Microbaculum marinisediminis: one gene and its partner. The main gene of each other region encodes a partner of the protein of the gene in region 2 in a complex. Links are inferred from orthologs where the notes say so. Each region holds a gene or a part of one and is shown on either strand. Other genes may lie near its edges.

Region 1 (6,801 bases), on a different replicon or contig from region 2:
GGGTCTTGAGCGACTCAATGTGTAGCGGCACCGAACCGTTCCCGCGACCCCCTTACGGATCCGGCGGTGGGGCGAAGACCGTCAGTGCGGCGCGATCGACACCGAATTCGGCAGGCGACTCGGTGGTCACCTCGCCGTCGGTATTGATCGGCAGGGGCTGCGTGCTGGCGATGCGCACGCGCGCTCCGCGCAGCGAGACGACGTCGTCGCGCTCGAGGTGCCTGCCGGCCCTGAGGGCGGGCGCGAGGGCCAGCAGCTCCAGGACCGTCGCTGCCTTGATCGCGTAGACGTCGAGCAGGCCGTCGTCGATTGCCGCATCCTCGGCGATGCGCATGCCGCCGCCGTAGAAGACGCCGTTGCCGACGGCGATTTGGTAAGTGTCGACCACGACCGACTCGTCGTCGCATTCGATCTCGGCGCGAAACCGATTCGCCTCGCCGAGCACCTCGATAGTCGTCAGGAGGTAGCTGAACGCCCGCCATTGCTGCTTGCGGCCGGTATCCTGGCGCCGGGCGATATCGACCGACAGGCCGATCGAGGCGACGTTCAGGAACGGCTTTGCGTTGACGCGACCGACATCGATATCGCGGCTGTGGCCGGCGATGATGATGTCGGCGGCGGCTTGCGGGTCGGCGGGAATGCCGAGGGTCTGGGCGAGGTCGTTGGCGGTGCCGACGGGCAGCAGGCCGACGGGCTTGCCGGCGTGGATGAGGGCTTCGGCGGCGGCATTCACCGTGCCGTCGCCGCCGGCGACGACGATGGCGTCGCACCCCGGCGCTTCCTGTTCGATCAGGGCCGGAATGTCGTTTGCGTCGTCGGGCTGCCGCAGATCGAGATCGAAGCCGGCCGCAGCCAGCGTTCCCACCGCCGGCCCGAGCGCGACATCGGCGCGGGACGCGCCCGGGTTGGCGACGATCAGCAGGCGGTTAGGCATGGCACGGTCCGTCCGAGTGTTCCGACCCTACCGGAAACGCCAACGGACCGCCGCAGGTTCCGCGAGACCTATGCGAGCTTGCCGTGGCAGTGCTTGTACTTCTTGCCGGATCCGCACGGGCAAGGCTCGTTGCGGCCGACCTTGCCCCAGGTCGCGGGATCGGAGGCATCGCGCTCGGGCTTGCGGGCGACGGCCGCGGACGATGCCAGAGCGGGGGCCGCGCCGCCGTGCGAATAGGCGTATTCGGCATCCGCCAGCGCCATCTCGTCCTCGCCGGTGGCCGGGTCGAGGTGGTGGGCCTCCATGACGGGAAGCGGCTCGGGCTCGGGCGCCTCGCGGACGAGCTCGACGCGCATCAGCTGGCTGGTGACGGCCTCGCGCAGACGGTCGATCATCGACTCGAACAGCTCGAAGGCCTCGGTCTTGTACTCGTTGAGCGGATCACGCTGGGCATAGCCGCGGAAGCCGATCACCTGGCGCAGGTGGTCGAGCGTGATCAGGTGCTCGCGCCAGAGATGGTCGAGCGTCTGCAGCAGTACCGCCTTCTCGATCTGGCGCATGACGGTCGGCGAGAAATCGGCGACCTTTCGCGCGAAGCGCTCGTCGGCGGCCTTGATCAGCCGCTCGGTGATCTCCTCGTCGGCGATGCCCTCTTCCTTGGCCCATTCGTCGACGGGCAGGTCGAGGTTGAGCACCTCCTGCACCTTCGCCTTGAGGCCTGCGGTGTCCCACTGCTCGGCATAGGCCTTCGGCGGGATATGCTTGGAGACCAGTTCCTCGACGACCTGATGGCGCATGTCGGCGACGGTCTCGGCGATGTCCTCGCCGGACATCATCTCGATGCGCTGCTCGAAGATCACCTTGCGCTGATCGTTCATCACGTTGTCGAACTTCAGCAGGTTCTTGCGGATGTCGAAGTTGCGCGCCTCGACCTTCGACTGCGCCTTCTCCAGCGCCTTGTTGATCCAGGGATGGACGATGGCCTCGCCCTCCTGCAGGCCGAGCTTCTGCAGCATGCCGTCCATGCGGTCGGAGCCGAAGATGCGCATCAGGTCGTCCTGCAGCGACAGGAAGAACTTGGAGTGGCCGGGGTCGCCCTGGCGACCGGAGCGGCCGCGAAGCTGGTTGTCGATGCGCCGGCTTTCGTGGCGTTCGGTTGCGAGCACGAAGAGGCCGCCGGCGTCCTTGGCCTTCGCCTTCAGTGTCTCGATCTCGTCGTGAATCCGCTTGATGGCGGCCTCGCGCTCGGGGCCGTCTTCGATGCCTTCAAGCTCGTGGCGGATGCGCATGTCGGCGTTGCCGCCGAGCTGGATATCGGTGCCGCGGCCGGCCATGTTGGTGGCTATGGTGATGGCGCCGGGCACGCCGGCCTGGGCGATGATGTAGGCTTCCTGCTCGTGGTAGCGGGCGTTAAGGACGGCGAAGACCTTCTCCTGCGCGGTGCCCTGGTCGCCGTCATAAAGCGGCTGGAAGGCGTCCGGATCGGTGAAGTCCTTCTGGCGGTAGCCGTTCGCCTTCAACACTTCGGCCAGCTGCTCGGAGCGCTCGATCGAGGTGGTGCCGACCAGGACCGGCTGGCCGCGCTTCTTGCAATCGGCGATCAGCTCGAGGATGGCGTCGTATTTTTCCTTGGCGGTGCGGTAGACCTCGTCGTCGTCGTCGATACGGGCGACCGGTACGTTGGTCGGGATCTCGATGACCTCGAGACCGTAGATGTCCATGAATTCGTCAGCCTCGGTCGCCGCGGTGCCGGTCATGCCGGCAAGCTTCCCGTAAAGGCGGAAATAGTTCTGGAAGGTGATCGAGGCCAGCGTGACGTTCTCGGGCTGGATCTGCACGTGCTCCTTGGCCTCGAGCGCCTGGTGCAGGCCTTCCGAATAGCGCCGGCCTTCCATCATGCGGCCGGTGAATTCGTCGATGATGACGACCTGGCGATTCTTGACGATGTAGTCCTTGTCGCGCTGGAACAGCTTGTGGGCACGGACCGCCTGGTTGACGTGGTGGACCAGCGTGACGTTCTCGACGTCGTAGAGCGAGCCTTCCTTCAGCAGGCCCACTTCCTTCAGCTTCTCCTCGATGAACTCGGTGCCGACCTCGGTGAGGGTGGCGGAGCGCTGCTTCTCGTCGACTTCGAAATGCTCCGGCGACAGGGAGGGTATCAGCGTGTCGATCTGGGTGTAGAGATCGGAGCGGTCCTCGACGGGACCGGAGATGATCAGCGGCGTGCGCGCTTCGTCGATCAGGATCGAGTCGACCTCGTCGACGATCGCGAAATGATGTCCGCGCTGGACCATCTGGTTCAGCTCGTACTTCATGTTGTCGCGCAGGTAGTCGAAGCCGAGCTCGTTGTTGGTGGCGTAGGTGACGTCGCAGGCGTATTGGCGATGTCGCTCCTCGTCGTCGATGCCGTGGACGATACAGCCCACGGTCAGGCCGAGGAAACGGTAGATCTGGCCCATCCACTCGGCGTCGCGGCTGGCGAGGTAGTCGTTGACGGTAACGACGTGGACACCACGTTCGCTCAACGCGTTCAGGTAGACGGGCAGGGTGGCGACAAGGGTCTTGCCCTCGCCGGTCTTCATTTCGGCGATGTTGCCCTCGTGCAGGACCATGCCGCCGATAAGCTGCACATCGAAATGGCGCTGGCCGAGCGTGCGTTTGGCCGCCTCCCGGACGGTGGCGAAGGCGGGTTCGAGCAGATCATCGACGGTGGCGCCGTTGGCGAGTTGCTCGCGGAAGGCCGCGGTGCGGGCGCGCAGCTCCTCGTCGGAGAGCTTCTCGATCTCCGGTTCGAGGGCGTTGATCTTGTCGACGCGGGATTGGTAGGACTTGACCTTCCGGTCGTTGGCGGAGCCGAAAAACTTGCTGGCGAAATTGCCGAGGCCGATCATGAGTGCCGTCTCTCCGGCGCCTCGCCTGGAACGGTTGGCGCCTCTTGGGAATGTGATCGCCACTGGGGCGGTCGGTCGAAACATGGCCGGTCCAGCGGGGCCGGTCGGGTGGGCCGGACTCGACCCCAGAAATGCGACCGTATCATTAAGGGTCGGGCGCATTTGTGGCCGAGTGGACAACGTTCGGTGAGATAAGAGTCGGATTTCTCCTTGTCAACGCGGCCGGTTTGGGCAAGCTTGGCGCCGGCATCCAAATGGTCGCGCGCGCCGCTCATCGGGGCGGCCGGCGCGGCGGCGATCTTAGGGATGAAAAGCCGTGGCGATGCGCGCCCGGCAGACCGACACCAGCAAGACGGAAAACCCGGCTCATGACGATTTCTATCCCCTCGTCGCTCACGCGCATGTGCGTGGCCGCCACGCTCGCCGCCGGACTGGCGATGACCCTTCCGGTGCCCCTTTCGGCGCAGGATAACCAGGAAAACGACGTCGTCGCTCGCGTCAACGGCAAGGACATCACCAAAGACGACCTGAAAATGGCCCTCGAAGACATCCGCGAGTCCATGCCGCAGATGTCCAAGGCCCAGCGTCGCGACTATCTGGTGAGCTATCTGACGGATCTGGAGCTCGTATCGGAGGCTGCCCGCAAAGCGGGGCTAGCCGACGAGGAGGAGGTCAAGCAGCGCCTCGACTACCTGGTCAAACGGGCGTTGATGGAAATGTACCTCAGCCGCGAAGCCGAGAAGGTCGCCACGCCCGAGGAGGCGCAGAAGCTCTACGATCAGGTGATCGCCGACATTCCGGCGGAGGACCGCGTGCGCGCCCGCCATATCCTGGTCGAGACCGAGGACGAGGCCAAGGAAATCAAGGCGGAGATCGATGCGGGCAAGGATTTCGCCGAAATCGCCGCGGAAAAGTCGAAGGATCCTGGTTCCGGGGCCGAGGGTGGGGATCTCGGCTGGTTCACCAAGGAACAGATGGTTCCCGAATTCGCCGAAGCCGCCTTCGCGCTCGGCATCGGCGACGTGTCCGAGCCGGTGAAGTCGGATTTCGGCTGGCACATCATCAAGGTCGAGGAAAAGCGCGACAAGCCGGGTTTCGACGAGGTCGAGGACCAGCTTTACGAGATGCTGGTGCGGCAGAAGCAGCGCGACATCATCATGGGCTTGCGTGATGAGGGCACGGTCGAGCGCCTCGACAAGCCGGCCGATGACGAGCAGCCGTCCGCGGACGACGCGGACGAAGGCGAACCGGCCGCCGCCGAAGAGAAGACGTCGGAATAGCGCGAGCTGGGTCGAGGACGTTCCATGGCGCATGAAGTCTCGCCGCTGAAGCCGGCCGAAATTCCGAGTCTGCCCCCCGTCGACGGCGTCCGCATGGCGGTCGCCGAAGCCGGCATCAAGTACAAGGGGCGCAAGGACGTGCTGTTGATGGTGTTCGATCCGGGCACCACGGTCGCCGGCGTTCTAACCCGTTCGAAATGCCCGTCCGCCCCGGTCGAATGGTGCCGGGACAAGCTGTCGGGCGGCGAGGCGCGGGCGCTGGTCGTCAATTCCGGCAATGCCAACGCCTTCACCGGAATGAAGGGGCGGGATGCGGTCGCCACGACGGCGAGGGTCGCTGCCGAGGCGGTTGGCTGCGAGGTCGCAGAGGTGTTTCTGGCTTCGACCGGCGTGATCGGCGAACCGCTCGATCCGGCGCCGTTCGAGACGGTGCTGGGCGGGCTTGCGAAACAGGCGAAGCCGGATGGCTTCGCCGACGCGGCCAGCGCCATCATGACCACCGACACGTTTCCCAAACGCGCCACGGCAAAGGTCGACATCGACGGCACGGAGGTGACGATCTGCGGCATCGCCAAGGGCGCCGGCATGATCGCGCCCGACATGGCGACCATGCTCGGCTTCATCGTCACCGACGCGCCGATCGCCGCGCCGGCGCTGCACAAGCTGCTGAAACGCCTGACCCGCGACAGTTTCAACGCCATTACCGTCGACGGCGATACCTCGACCAGCGATACGGTGTTGCTGTTTGCCACCGGCAAGGCCGCCGAGCGCGGCGCGCCGCTTATCGACGATGCCAAGGACAAGCGGCTGAAAGCCTTCCGCAGGGCGCTCGGCACGGTGATGGGCGAGCTCGCCCGGATGGTCGCGCGCGACGGCGAGGGGGCGACGAAGTTCGTCACCGTCGAGGTCGGGGGCGCGAAATCGAAGAAATCGGCGAAGCGGATCGCCATGGCGATCGCCAATTCGCCACTGGTCAAGACGGCCGTCGCCGGCGAGGACGCCAATTGGGGCCGCGTCGTCATGGCGGTCGGCAAGGCGGGCGAGCCGGCCGAGCGGGACCGTCTGGCGATATGGTTCGGAGATATCCGTGTGGCCGTCGACGGGGAGCGAGACCCCGAGTACAGCGAAAAGACCGTGTCGGCCTACATGAAGACACCGGAGATCGTGATCCGTGTCGATCTGGGTATCGGCGACGGCAAGGCGCGGGTTTGGACCTGCGACCTCACTCACGGATATATCGCGGTCAACGCCGATTACCGGAGCTGACGGGTTAACCATGCCGACAGCCGGGCGCCCGCTCGTTCTGGTCGCTGCCGTCGCCTTGGTCGATGTCGACGGGCGGGTACTGATCGCCCGTCGTCCGATGGGTAAGCCCATGGAAGGACTATGGGAATTCCCTGGCGGCAAGGTCGAGCCCGGCGAAACGCCTGAGGACGCGCTCACGCGTGAACTCGAGGAAGAGCTCGGAATCACGGTTCACGACTCCTGCCTCGCCCCCCTGACCTTTGCGAGCCACGGTTACGAAAGCTTTCATCTTTTAATGCCACTTTTCGTTTGCCGGCGCTGGAAGGGCGATGTCCGGCCCCTGGAAGGCCAGGAACTCGCCTGGGTGCGGCCTCTGCGCCTCGGCGACTATCCGATGCCGCCCGCGGACCTGCCTCTGGTGCCGATGTTGCGCGATCTTTTGTAGGTCGGC
Region 2 (7,638 bases):
TCTTGCGCTCACGGCGACGAACGCGCGTGGTGTCTCTGGCCATCGTATACTGTCCTTCTTATAAGCGTCGCGGCTGGAAGCCGATTACTTCTTCTTGCCCGCGATCGCCTTGGCCGGGCCCTTCCGGGTCCGCGCGTTGGTGTGCGTACGCTGACCGCGTACCGGCAGACCGCGCCGGTGCCGCAGGCCGCGATAGCAACCCAGGTCCATCAGCCGCTTGATGTTCATCGCCACGTCGCGGCGCAGATCGCCTTCGACGAGATAGTCACGGTCGATCGCTTCGCGAATCTGCAGGACTTCCGCGTCCGAGAGTTCGTTGACCCGCCGCTCAGGCGGAATACTGACCTTCTCGCAGATTTCCTTGGCCTTGGCGGGTCCAATGCCATGAATATACCGCAACGCGATTTCAACGCGTTTGTTGGTCGGAATGTTGACGCCTGCAATTCGAGCCACGATCTTCGCTCCAATTCCGTCCGGCCCAGCCGGCCGGTTTCTCGATCACTTAAGGTCTGACTTTAACACAACGCAGATACGGGCGCCCCGGCCCAGCTTCAGACCGGATGACACCCCTCGGCTCTATTCCTTGCGGATAGTCGCCGCTGGATATCGTATCGCTATGTGTTTCGTCAACCTCTGCCTAACAATTCCGGATCTGCTCACGCAGCTTCCAGAACAGAAATGATATCCTCCGATACGCGGTCGACATCGGCCATGCCGTCCACCGATCGAAGCATGTTCTTCGCCCCGTAATGGGCAATCAGAGGCGCGGTCCGCTCGTGATAGACATCGAGCCGCTTCTTCAGCGCATCCGCATTGTCGTCCGCCCGCGGTCCACCGACGGTTTCCTTGGCCCGCTTTTCGATGCGATCGATCAGGACCGAATCGTCGACCGACAACTGGACAACGGCATCGAGCTTCATGTTCTTCTGCGCCAGCAGCTCATCCAGCGCGTCGGCCTGGGCGACGGTCCGCGGAAAACCGTCGAGAATGAAGCCGTTCTTGCAATCCGGCTCGTCGATCCGGTCGGAAATGATCTGCACGACCACATCGTCCGGCACGAGATCGCCGCGAGCGATCACATCCTTTGCGGCCAACCCGAGCGCCGTCTCCGCGGCGACGGCGGCGCGCAACATGTCCCCCGTCGAGAGCTGCGGAATCCCGAAGCGCTCGGAGATGCGCACAGCTTGAGTTCCCTTGCCGGCGCCTGGCGGGCCGAGAAGTATCAGTCTCATCGGTTGCGACGCCCCCCTCGCAAGCGAGATTTCTTGACGAGGCCCTCGTACTGATGCGCCAGCAGATGCCCCTGGACCTGCGAAACCGTGTCCATCGTTACCGACACCACGATCAGCAGTGACGTACCGCCGAAATAGAAGGGCACATTCCAGGCCGTTACCAGGAATTCGGGCAACAGGCAGACCAGCGTGAGGTAGATCGCACCGATGACCGTGATCCGGGTCAACACATAGTCGATGTACTGGGCCGTGCGCTCGCCCGGGCGGATACCCGGAATGAAGCCACCATGCTTTTTCAGGTTGTCGGCTGTATCGGCCGGATTGAAAACGACCGCCGTATAGAAGAAGGCGAAAAAGATGATCCCGACCGCGTAGAACAGCATGTACAGCGGCTGGCCGTGACCGAGCAGCGCGGTCACCGTGGTCAGCCACGCCGGCCCCTCGCCGCTCGAGAAGTTCGCTACCGTGATCGGCAGCAACAGCAGCGACGACGCGAAGATCGGCGGAATGACACCGGCGGTGTTCAGCTTCAGCGGCAGGTGCGAGGAATCGCCCTGGAACATCCGGTTGCCGACCTGGCGCTTGGGATACTGGATCAGAAGCCGGCGCTGAGCGCGCTCCACGAACACGATGAAGGCGATCACGGCAACCGCCATCACGAAGATGGCCAGGATGATGCCCGTCGACATGGCGCCCTGGCGGCCCAGTTCGAGCATGCCGGCGATCGCCGATGGCAGACCGGCCACGATACCGGCGAAAATGATCAGCGAAATGCCGTTGCCGACGCCGCGCTGGGTGATCTGTTCGCCCAGCCACATCAGGAACACCGTACCGCCGGTCAGCGTGATGACCGTCGTGAACCGGAAGAACATCCCCGGATCATTGACGACAGTGCCGGCCCCTTCGAGGCCGACCGCGATACCGTAGGCCTGGACCGCGGCGAGGAACACCGTGCCGTAGCGCGTGTACTGATTCAGCGTCTTCCGGCCCTGCTCACCCTCTTTCTTGAGCTGCTCCAGATGCGGCGAGACCGCGGTCAGGAGCTGCACGATAATCGAGGCCGAGATGTACGGCATGATATTGAGGGCGAAGATCGCCATCCGTTCGACGGCACCGCCGGCGAACATGTTGAACATGCCCAGAATGCCCGAAGACTGCTGCTGAAACATATCAGCGACCGCCTGCGGGTTGATCCCCGGAAGCGGGATATAGGTGCCGAGCCGATACACCAGCAGCGCACCAAGGGTGAACCAGATGCGCTGCTTCAGTTCGGTCGCTTTCGCAAGCGCGCCGAAATTCAGATTGGCTGCGAGTTGTTCAGCTGCTGACGCCATTTTCCCCTCCGCCGCAGGTTGCCCGGGTCAATATCGGCCGGGCACCGTTGGCGTTGCCTCAGCCTTGCTTGTCTTCGCTGGCCGCGGACGTCTTGGCCGCCGGCGTCTTCGCCTTGGAAGCCCGCTCCGCGGCCTTCTTCGACTTCGGTGGCTCGGCCGCCGCCTTCGGCGCCAGTGCGGCGATCTCGATGCTGCCGCCGGCCTTCTCGACCGCAGCGACCGCATTCTTCGAGGCGCCCTGCACCTGGAACGACACCTTGGCCGTTAGCTCGCCGCCGCCCAGCAGCCGCACGCCATCCTTGGTGCGCCGTGCGATCCCCGCCGCGACGAGGATCTCGCTGGTCACCGCCTGCTTGGCGTCGAGCTTGCCAGCATCGATCGCCGTCTGGATACGATCCAGGTTAACGACGGCGAACGACTTCGCTGAGATATTGTTGAACCCGCGCTTCGGCAAGCGCCGATGCAGCGGCATCTGGCCGCCCTCGAAGCCTTTGATGGCGACGCCGGACCGCGATTTCTGGCCCTTGTGACCGCGTCCCGCGGTCTTGCCGAGGCCGGAACCGATGCCGCGTCCCACGCGTTTGCGGGCATGCTTGGCGCCGGGACGGTCTGCGATCTCGTTGAGCTTCATTTTATCCGCTCTCTGTCGTTCAATTTTCCTCGACCACCCGGACCAGATGCTGGACCTTGGTGATCATGCCACGCACCGCCGGGGTATCTTCCAGCGTACGCCTCTTGTGCATCTTGTTGAGCCCGAGCCCGATCAGCGTCGCGCGCTGGTCACCCGGACGGCGAATCGGCGAGCCGATCTGCTCGACCGTAATCGTCTTTCCGCTTTTCTTGGCCATAAGACTGTCTCCTGGGCGCTGTCTCAGGCTTCCGCCGCAGCGTCGCCGACGGCGTCACGACGCCGCGACTGAAGGGCAGACACCTTGAGACCGCGACGAGCCGCAACCGAACGCGGGCTGTCCTCGGCCTTCAGCGCCTGGAACGTCGCGCGAACCATGTTGTACGGGTTCGACGACCCAAGCGACTTGGCGACGACGTCCTGCACACCGAGCGTCTCGAACACCGCGCGCATCGGGCCACCGGCGATGATACCGGTACCGGGAGGCGCGGCACGCAGAACCACGCGACCGGCGCCCCAGCGTCCGGCGACGTCGTGATGAAGCGTACGCCCCTCGCGCAGCGGCACGCGCACCATCGACCGCTTCGCGGCGTCAGTCGCCTTGCGGATCGCCTCCGGCACCTCGCGCGCCTTGCCGTGGCCGAAACCGACCCTGCCCTTCTGGTCGCCGACAACCACCAGCGCGGCGAACCCGAACCGGCGGCCGCCCTTGACGACCTTGGCGACACGATTGATGTGGACGAGCTTGTCCACGAATTCGCTGTCGCGCTCGCGATCTTCTCTTACCCGGCCTGCCACGTCTCTATTCCTCTTTCTGTCGCGTTTCTCGCCGGCCTCAGAATTCGAGGCCGACCTCGCGCGCTGCGTCGGCGAGTGCCTTTACCCGCCCGTGATACAGATAGCCGCCACGATCGAACACCACCTGTTTGATGCCAGCCTCGACCGCGCGCTCGGCCACGAGCTTGCCGACCGCTTCGGCCGCAGCCCGGTCGGCGCCGGTCTTCAGGGCACCGCGCAGATCCTTCTCCAGCGTCGACGCCGAGGCCAGAGTGCGGCCGGCGGCATCGTCGATGACCTGCGCGTAGATGTTCTTCGAGGAGCGGTGCACGCTCAGCCGCGGCCGGCCATTGGCCGCCCGGCGGAGTGCCCGCCGAACCCGCATTGTCCGCTTCTCGCGGCCTGTCAAACCCTTGCTCATCGCCGATCTCGCTACTTCTTCTTGCCTTCCTTGCGGAAGACATATTCGTCCTTGTACCTGACGCCCTTGCCCTTGTAGGGCTCCGGCGGGCGGAAGCGGCGGATCTCGGCGGCCACCTGGCCGACCCGCTGCTTGTCGATGCCACTGACGACGATCTCGGTCGGCTTCGGGCATTCGATGCTGATCCCCTCGGGGATCGGGTAATGCACGTCATGGCTGAAGCCCAGCGCAAGCTGCAGCTTGTTGCCCTGAACCTGGGCGCGGTAACCGACGCCCTGGATCTCCAGCTCCCGCTTGAAGCCGTCGCTGACACCGACGATGATGTTCGAGACGAGTGTCCGCGACAGGCCCCACTTCGCCCGCGCGTCCTTGGAGTCGTCGCGCGGACCGACCTTGATCCCGTCGTCGGTCATCTCGACGGACACCTCGTCATTGAGGACCACCGACAGTTCACCTTTCGGCCCCTTGGCCGAAACGCTCTGTCCGGCGATCGTCGCCGTTACGCCGCTAGGTACGGCTACCGGCCTTTTTCCGATACGCGACATCGAAATCGTCTCCGATCGTTCCCTTTGGCCGTCGTCAGAAGACGCGGCACAGTACCTCGCCGCCGACATTCTCTTCGCGCGCCTGCCAGTCCGGCATGACACCCTTGGGAGTCGACACGATCGACACGCCGAGGCCGTTGGAGACCGTCGGCAGGTTCTTCACCGAGGCATACACCCGGCGGCCCGGCTTGGAGACCCGCTCGATCTTGCGGATCACCGGCTCGCCGTCGAAATATTTGAGTTCGATCTCGAACTCAGCCTTGCCACCGTTGAATTCCACTTCGGAATATCCCCGGATGTAGCCTTCGGCCTGCAGTACGTCGAGCACGCGGCGGCGCAACGAAGACGCCGGCGTATTCACCTTGTTCTTGCGCCGCATCTGCGCGTTGCGGATGCGGGTGAGCATATCGCCCAGCGGATCACTCATGGCCATTGCTCGTTACCTCACCAGCTCGACTTGACCATGCCCGGGATCATGCCCCGAGACCCGAGTTCACGCAGCGCGATGCGCGAGAGCTTCAGCTTGCGGTACACCCCGCGCGGCCGGCCCGACACTTCGCAGCGGTTGCGGATGCGCGACGGCGCCGAGTTGCGCGGCAGCGCGGCAAGCTTCAGACGCGCCTGGAAACGCTCTTCCATCGACAGCGACTCGTCTTCGGCGATCGCCCTCAGCCGCTCGCGTTTGCCGGCATATTTCTTCACCAGGCGTGCGCGGTTCCGGTTCTTCTCGATCGCACTTTTCTTCGCCATATTAAAAAAACCTCCTGAGGTCTCCCGTTGCCGCGATCACGCGCGGAACGGGAAGTTGAAGGCCTTGAGCAAGGCCCGGGCCTCATCGTCGGTCTGCGCCGTGGTGCACACAACGATATCCATGCCCATTACGTGGTCGACCTTGTCGTAATCGATCTCCGGGAACACGATGTGCTCCTTGAGACCCATTGCGTAGTTGCCCCGACCGTCGAAGCTCTTCGGGTTCAGCCCGCGGAAGTCGCGAACCCGCGGCAGCGCGATGTTCACGAAACGGTCGAGAAATTCGTACATGCGCCCCTTGCGCAGCGTGACCTTGGCGCCGAGAGCCATGCCCTCGCGCACCTTGAAGCTGGCGATCGAGGTACGCGCATGCGTAACCAGCGCCTTCTGGCCGGCGATCAGGGTCAGGTCGTTCGCTGCCGCTTGGGCGCGCTTCTGGTCGCCAACCGCCTCGCCGACGCCCATGTTGAGCACGATCTTCTCGAGGCGCGGCAGTTTCATCTGGTTCGAGTAGCTAAACTCGTCCATGAGCTGACCACGAACGACGTCGCGATAGTGCGTCTTGAGCCTCGGCTCGTATGCTGCTTCAGCCATCGATCACTTCTCCGGACCGCTTGGCGAAACGCACCTTGCGGCCATCTTTCAGAATCTTGAATCCAACCCGGGTCGGTTTGCCGTCCTTGGGGTCGATCAGCGCCAGATTCGACAGATTGATCGGCGCTTCCTTCGCCTTGATACCGCCCTCTTCGGACGCCGTCTGCTTCTGGTGGCGCTGCACCATGTTCACGCCCTGAACGATCGCGCGGCTCTTGGCCGGCTCCATCTTCAAGACGTCACCGGACTTGCCCTTGTCGCGGCCGCTCAGCACTACGACACGGTCGCCCTTCTTGATCTTCGCCATCGACATCACAACACCTCCGGCGCGAGCGAAACGATCTTCATATGGTTCTTCGCACGCAACTCGCGAGGCACCGGGCCGAAAATACGGGTTCCGACGGGTTCTTTCTGGTTGTTCACCAGAACCGCGGCGTTGCGGTCAAAGCGGATCACGCTGCCGTCGGGGCGGCGGATATCCTTCGCGGTGCGCACGACGACGGCCTTCATGACGTCGCCCTTCTTCACACGTCCGCGCGGAATAGCCTCCTTCACCGACACCACTATGATGTCGCCGACGTGAGCGTACTTGCGCTTGGAACCGCCCAGCACCTTGATGCACTGCACCCGGCGCGCGCCCGAATTGTCGGCGACATCGAGACTTGTCTGCATCTGGATCATGGCCGGCCTCTTGTCCTTCTCTTCGCGGGCCCCTGCTTGAAATTATCGGGCGCGCGATGCCTTACCGTTAAAGTTCGTCTCTATTCCGCCAACGCTATCCAGCGCTTGTTGCGCGAGATCGGGGCGCATTCCTGGATCCGCACAATGTCACCGACCTTGAACTTATTGTCGGCATCATGAGCGTGATACTTCTTGCTCGTGCGAACCGTCTTCTTTAGCAGCGGATGCGCGTAACGGCGCTCCACCTGGACGACGATGGTCTTGTCGTTCTTGTCGCTGACGACGGTCCCGTGCAGAATTCGCTTCGGCATTTCACCTAACCTCAAGCCTTGGCCGCGCGGGCCTTGCCGGCGAGCACGGTGTTGATCCGCGCGATGTCCCTGCGCACCTGGCGCACCCGCGACGTGTTCTCTAGCTGACCGGTGGCCTGCTGGAAGCGCAGGTTGAACTGCTCCTTCTTCAGGTTAGCCAGTTCGCCCTTGAGCTCGTCTTCGGTCTTCGACCAGACCTCGCTCGCCTTCATTTCACCTACTCCGTTCACTCGCCGATGCGCGCGATGAAGCGCGTCTTGATCGGCAGTTTGGCAGCGCCGAGCCGCAGTGCCTCGCGGGCGACATCGGCCGGAACGCCGTCGATCTCGAACATGATCCGCCCGGGCTTGACCTTCGCCGCCCAG

The links. The genes of interacting proteins can lie anywhere in the genome.
Region 1: the proteins of secY (region 2) and secA are in contact, whole or in part, in a crystal structure (PDB 3DIN), measured with the Thermotoga maritima proteins. The link is inferred for Microbaculum marinisediminis from one-to-one orthologs. Residues at the interface, in WP_004081795.1 of Thermotoga maritima: Glu108, Gly109, Glu110, Glu111, Ala236, Glu237, Arg238, Arg239, Ile240, Thr241, Ile242, Gln243, Tyr244, Ala245, Arg246, Arg247, Val248, Thr249, Gly250, Arg251, Arg252, Val253, Tyr254, Gly256, Ala257, Ser258, Thr259, Tyr260, Leu261, Pro262; in WP_004082002.1 of Thermotoga maritima: Glu261, Ala262, Arg263, Lys300, Ala301, Arg302, Thr303, Ile304, Ile305, Leu323, Tyr324, Asp325, Pro326, Val329, Ser330, Tyr333, Ile336, Lys340, Phe345, Val349, Glu363, Phe364, Tyr374, Ser375, Gly376, Gly377, Glu393, Ile395, Thr482, Ser483.

Annotation. Positions count from the first base shown.
Region 1 is NZ_JALIDZ010000003.1:44,540-51,340, forward strand. The notes cover bases 803-4,152. They hold secA (preprotein translocase subunit SecA), read right to left. Parts: upstream 3,826-4,152; coding sequence 1,003-3,825; downstream 803-1,002. Other genes in these bases: MUB46_RS06360 (lipid kinase), read right to left, coding at 803-934. Also shown: more of MUB46_RS06360, read right to left, coding at 53-802; MUB46_RS06370 (peptidylprolyl isomerase), read left to right, coding at 4,194-5,105; bifunctional glutamate N-acetyltransferase/amino-acid acetyltransferase ArgJ, read left to right, coding at 5,130-6,371; MUB46_RS06380 ((deoxy)nucleoside triphosphate pyrophosphohydrolase), read left to right, coding at 6,382-6,795. UniProt on the Escherichia coli protein: Required for protein export, interacts with the SecYEG preprotein conducting channel.
Region 2 is NZ_JALIDZ010000012.1:171,544-179,181, forward strand. The notes cover bases 398-3,384. They hold secY (preprotein translocase subunit SecY), read right to left. Parts: upstream 2,567-3,384; coding sequence 1,229-2,566; downstream 398-1,228. Other genes in these bases: rpsM (30S ribosomal protein S13), read right to left, coding at 398-453; MUB46_RS21765 (adenylate kinase), read right to left, coding at 657-1,232; rplO (50S ribosomal protein L15), read right to left, coding at 2,625-3,197; rpmD (50S ribosomal protein L30), read right to left, coding at 3,217-3,384. Outside these bases: rpsK (30S ribosomal protein S11), read right to left, coding at 1-43; more of rpsM, read right to left, coding at 85-397; more of rpmD, read right to left, coding at 3,385-3,414; rpsE (30S ribosomal protein S5), read right to left, coding at 3,438-3,992; rplR (50S ribosomal protein L18), read right to left, coding at 4,030-4,392; rplF (50S ribosomal protein L6), read right to left, coding at 4,404-4,937; rpsH (30S ribosomal protein S8), read right to left, coding at 4,972-5,370; rpsN (30S ribosomal protein S14), read right to left, coding at 5,382-5,687; rplE (50S ribosomal protein L5), read right to left, coding at 5,724-6,281; rplX (50S ribosomal protein L24), read right to left, coding at 6,274-6,588; rplN (50S ribosomal protein L14), read right to left, coding at 6,594-6,962; rpsQ (30S ribosomal protein S17), read right to left, coding at 7,043-7,273; rpmC (50S ribosomal protein L29), read right to left, coding at 7,285-7,485; rplP (50S ribosomal protein L16), read right to left, coding at 7,500-7,638. UniProt on the Escherichia coli protein: The central subunit of the protein translocation channel SecYEG. Consists of two halves formed by TMs 1-5 and 6-10.